2 regions of the Bacillus sp. XF8 genome follow, and region 2 is predicted to be linked to the other one. Evidence: a T-box and tRNA genes for the amino acid it is inferred to sense, from the RefSeq annotation. Region 2 holds a T-box; the other holds one or more tRNA genes.
What was found. The T-box of region 2 lies ahead of argS (arginine--tRNA ligase). A T-box ahead of a tRNA ligase gene usually reads a tRNA of that ligase, here a tRNA-Arg.

Region 1 (2,470 bases), on a different contig from region 2:
GTGCTATAGATTGATTAAAAGACTCTTCCATACTTACGTTCGTTAACTTGGGTTCCTTGTTTTTCTCTGTTTTTTTATGTGTTTCTTGTTGCACTTCTTTATCTAAATGACTATTACATCCTGTTATGAAACCTAGTAGAAGCACGAATAACACGGTAATTGTGCCAAATTTTCGCATCGCAATCATTCCATTTCTATTGCTTTATGTAATTCGAGTGAAAAAGGATGATATGGAATCATCCTTTTTCTGTTTCTCAAACAGTGAGTACCACAAGATAAAACAGTACTTTCACTTATTGTTGTCCGTATTGAGGCTCTTCTTGCTGAACTTCTTCCACACGTGGGTTTAAAGAATCAATAATGGATTGTGTTTGCTGTGCAGCTGTTTGGAAAAGTTGCTTTGCTTGTTGGTTATCCGTATCAAGAGCGAAGCCCTCTAAGCTTGCTTGTGCACTTTTTAATCCAGAAACAGTTTGTTTTAATTTTGTAATTACAGTCATTAAATGAAGCCTCCTTTAGAATATGAATTCAAAGGTTATGATTTGTGAATAGGGGTGAAAATATAATTACCAAATTTAGGTTTATATATAAATACAAATAGAAAAAACCGACATAAAACCGTTCCTTTTAGGAGGAAGAGAGGATCCGGCCATGCATAGAAACGGTCAGGACCTTTTTTATCCTCATGCCGATTGAAAACAAAGGGAGAAAACGAGTGAAGATCACCTTTTGTTTTCATAGCCGCGGCTTATATGTTGGGAAATCAAAATAAATATAGATATAGCTTTATTTTTGAAGAAATGGTGAGGAGCTTTTTTGTATGATAGTAGTTGCGTACATTGGCATAAGAAGATATAATTACGAGTATATCGTTCATGCGCCCATAGCTCAGTTGGATAGAGCGGTGGTTTCCGGTACCACGTCTGTCGGGGGTTCGAATCCCTCTGGGCGCGTCAAAAAGTCCTAACTTACATTTGTAGGTTAGGACTTTTTATTTTCCCTCTTGTTATATCTGATTATAAGATTTACTATTAGTACATGGTAATAATTTGTTGTTTTCTTTCAATATTATTCATTTTGCAGTTGTAAGATGTAAACGTCATTAATACATATAAATTAATAATATTTTGGAATGGGTATCCATGTAGGATTCTCCTTTTAACAAACTTATTGTACAATAGAAACAAGGGGGAGATTAGTTTGAAGGCAAGTCTTTTACAAGAACAAAGCTTACGTTTGGCCATGACACAAGAGTTAAGACAAGCGATTACAATGCTCCAATATAACGTGCAGGAACTATCGGATTTTTTGTATGAGCAATCGATGGAGAATCCCCTTATTGAGTTAAATGGCTTTGAGAGGGAGAAGAAAAAGAGCTCAAGTAAAAGTACAAGCAAACAAGTCGATAATCAAATGGAAATTTACAGCGTGGATTCGACGACGATTCAGCAACATTTATTGGATCAAATACAGTATTACAAAATAGATGAAGTGGAGCGGAAAACAGCTTCTTTCATCATTATGAACATGGATGAGAATGGCTATTTACAAGAAACGAATGAAGAATTAGCAGAGCTACTTGCTGCGCCTATTGATGTAGTAGAATGCTCTATAAAGCTTGTTCAGTCATTAGAGCCAGCAGGGGTGGGAGCGCGTAATATTCAGGAATGTCTAGCACTTCAATTGAAGCGCTTACAAAAAAGGAATATACTTTCAGAAATGATTGTGGATGAATATTTCGCTTATTTTGTTAAGAAAGATTGGCGGAAACTTATCCAGGTCATGAAATGTAGTAATGAGGAATTACAATCAGCTGTTGATTGTATTACATCGCTTCAGCCAAAACCAGGGCTTGCGTTTAGCTCTGAAAAACCACTTTATATTGTTCCTGATATGGCTGTAAAAAAAGATGGAGATCGCCTTGTTTTACAAATGAATGAACGCAATATGCCAAGAATCGAAATTCATTCAGAGTATAGTGCACTTCTTCATAATAGTGAGAGTGAAGTTGCTTCCTATGTATCTGAGAAGTATCAGCATGTACAGTGGATTATGCGCAGTTTAAAGCAACGGAAACAAACGCTTTTGCAAGTAATGGAGATTATTATGCAAAAACAACGAGATTTCTTTTGGAAAGGTCCAGAGTATTTAAAACCACTTTTTTTAAAAGAAGTAGCAGAAGAATTAAGTGTACATGAGTCTACCATTAGCCGTGCTACACGTAATAAATATGTGCAAACGCCGCACGGATTATTTGAAATGAAGTCATTTTTTAGTAACGCAGTGGTTACAACAGAAGATGAAGCAGTTTCTACAAAGCGCGTAAAGCAATTGATTCAAACGCTTGTAGAACAAGAAAATAAGAAAAAACCACTTTCAGATCAAAAAATTTCAAAATTGTTAGAAGAAGAGCATGAGATCGTTATTTCTCGTAGAACAGTTGCGAAATATCGAGAACAAATGAATATTC
Region 2 (2,470 bases):
TATGATCATCGCTTAACGCAAATAATTCTGTTTCAAATTCGGCATTTTCTTTTCGTAAAATGGAGCAAGCACGTGCATGTGTGTATTGGACGTACGGTCCTGTTTCACCTTCAAATTTCAGCATTTTTTCTAAAGAGAATTCAATATTATGCATACGTTCATTTTTTAAATCATGGAAAATAACTGCCCCAACACCAACTTGCTTAGCCACTTCCTCTTTTTGCTTTAAGTCTGGATTTTTCTCTTCAATGTTTTGCTCTGCAAGCGTAATCGCTTCCTCCAATACTTCTTCAAGCAGTACAACTTTACCCTTACGTGTGGACATCTTTTTACCATCTTTTAAAATGAGTCCAAATGGTACATGAGCCATACCATCTACCCAATGATAACCAAGTTTCTTTAATACAGTGAAAAATTGCGTAAAATGTAAGCTTTGTTCTGCACCTACCACATATAGCGCTTTATCAAACTCATATGTGTTTTGACGATATAGTGCCGCTGTTAAATCACGTGTTGCATAAAGTGTAGCCCCATCTGATTTTTTAATTAAACATGGTGGCATATCTTCTTTTTCTAAATTGACAACTTGTGCTCCATCTGATTCTTCTAATAATCCTTTTTCTTCTAAAATCTCAACAAAGTCATCCATTTTATCATTATAGAAAGCCTCTCCTTGGAAGTTTGTAAATTCAACACCAAGAAGTTCATAAATACGAGAGAACTCTTTTAAAGATTCATGACGGAACCAATTCCATAAAAAGACTGCTTCTTCATCACCGTCTTCTAATTTCTTAAACCATGCACGACCTTCTTCTTCTAGCTCTGGATTCTCTTTCACTTCTTCGTGGAAATGAACATATAATTTGAATAATTCACGAATCGGATCTTCTTTTACAAGCTCTTCATTTCCCCATTTTTTATATGCAGTAATTAATTTTCCAAACTGTGTTCCCCAATCACCAATATAATTGATTCCTACAACCTCATATCCACACTTTTCAGCGATATGTTTTAAAGAATTGCCAATCATCGTTGAACGTAAATGTCCCATGGAGAACGGTTTCGCGATATTTGGTGAAGAGTAATCGATTACTACTGTTTTTTCTCGCCCAAAATATCCTTGTCCATATTCTTCTTTTTCAGCTAAAATCGTTTTTAATACATCATCACTTACTATGTGACGATTGAAAAATACATTCACATATGGCCCAACAGCCTCCACTTTTGTAAAAAATGGATCGTTTAAGTTCTCAGCGATTTCTTTCGCGATAATTGCCGGTGCTTTTTTATATTGCTTGGCGAGCATGAAACAAGGGAATGCTGCGTCTCCGAATTCATCTTGCTTCGGAGTTTCAATTAGATCTGTAATCTGTTCCAATGATAATTCTGATTCAATTACTTCAAATAAACTTTTTGCAAATTTAATTTTATATTCCATGTTGCTCCCTCCTTATTTTTTAAACACAAAAAAACTCGTCTCTAAAAAAGAGACGAGTTATCACCCGTGGTACCACCCTTGTTGTTCACTTCGAACCACTTTCCCGTTTATAACGAGGACAGGGGGCCCCGGCTTACTCTACTATTCATTTCAAGCAGCGTCTCCGAAGTGCGCTTCATCCGTTTCTCCGTACTAGGCTCTCACCATCCCTAGCTCGCTTTACTTCTGAACCAGACTACTCTCTTCATCTACGACATCCTATATGATTGATTATTGCTTATTATACATCTTTTCAAATAATTAGCAAGGTTCAATTACACCAAAATGAAATTTTGCACTTTTTCGCTTATAGACAAAAAAATTATGTCGTTCAAATCGTGTACTACGGAAATGATCTTTCAAAACAACACGCTTCCTAGCGACACGCTTTGCTTCCGCAATCGTTTCATCTGTAACATCGTTATACAAAGCAAAGTGTTTTAAACCGCGAATTCCATCTGATTCAATTACTGTTTCTTCAAACATTGGATCCAGATAAACAACATCATAACTGTTGTCTTCGCAGCGCTTTAAGAAATCAAAATGCTCGTTTTTCTTCACTCTAATTCTGCGCATCGCTTCATCGATTTCTGAAATACCCGCACACCACTGCTTTAAACCTTTATTCATTATATAAGCCATGTAACGATTTCCCTCAAGCCCCGTTATAACTCCTTCTTCTCCAACAACATAGCTTGCAACAATACTATCTGATGCCATACCGAGCGTACAATCTAGTACCGTCATTCCTTGTTCTAACTTTGCAGCTTCTACAAATGGATCATGCTCTCCCCGCATTAATCTCTTCACACGAAACATTGCCGAATTAGGATGGAAAAAGAACGATTCTTCCGTACCTTTTGGATAAATTGCTAATCGATTCTTTCCTACGACGAGTACATCTTGTTCAAACTGCTCATGTAATTTGGAAACAGATATATCATTACGTACTACAAAAGAACATTGCAATTCTTCCGCTACCTCTTTTGCATA

Region 1: it encodes a tRNA-Arg, which carries the amino acid that the T-box ahead of argS (arginine--tRNA ligase) is inferred to sense. The anticodon was not compared.

What each region holds. Positions count from the first base shown of each region.
Region 1 covers NZ_JAGDQK010000018.1:97,058-99,527, forward strand. The annotation lists gene J4P91_RS11675 (YhcN/YlaJ family sporulation lipoprotein) at 1-178, opposite strand, end outside; gene J4P91_RS11680 (DUF1657 domain-containing protein) at 294-500, opposite strand; tRNA gene J4P91_RS11685 (tRNA-Arg) at 878-953, shown strand; gene rpoN (RNA polymerase factor sigma-54) at 1,201-2,470, shown strand, end outside.
Region 2 covers NZ_JAGDQK010000017.1:21,690-24,159, forward strand. The annotation lists gene argS (arginine--tRNA ligase) at 1-1,438, opposite strand, end outside; T-box leader at 1,484-1,698, opposite strand; gene J4P91_RS10985 (class I SAM-dependent methyltransferase) at 1,739-2,470, opposite strand, start outside.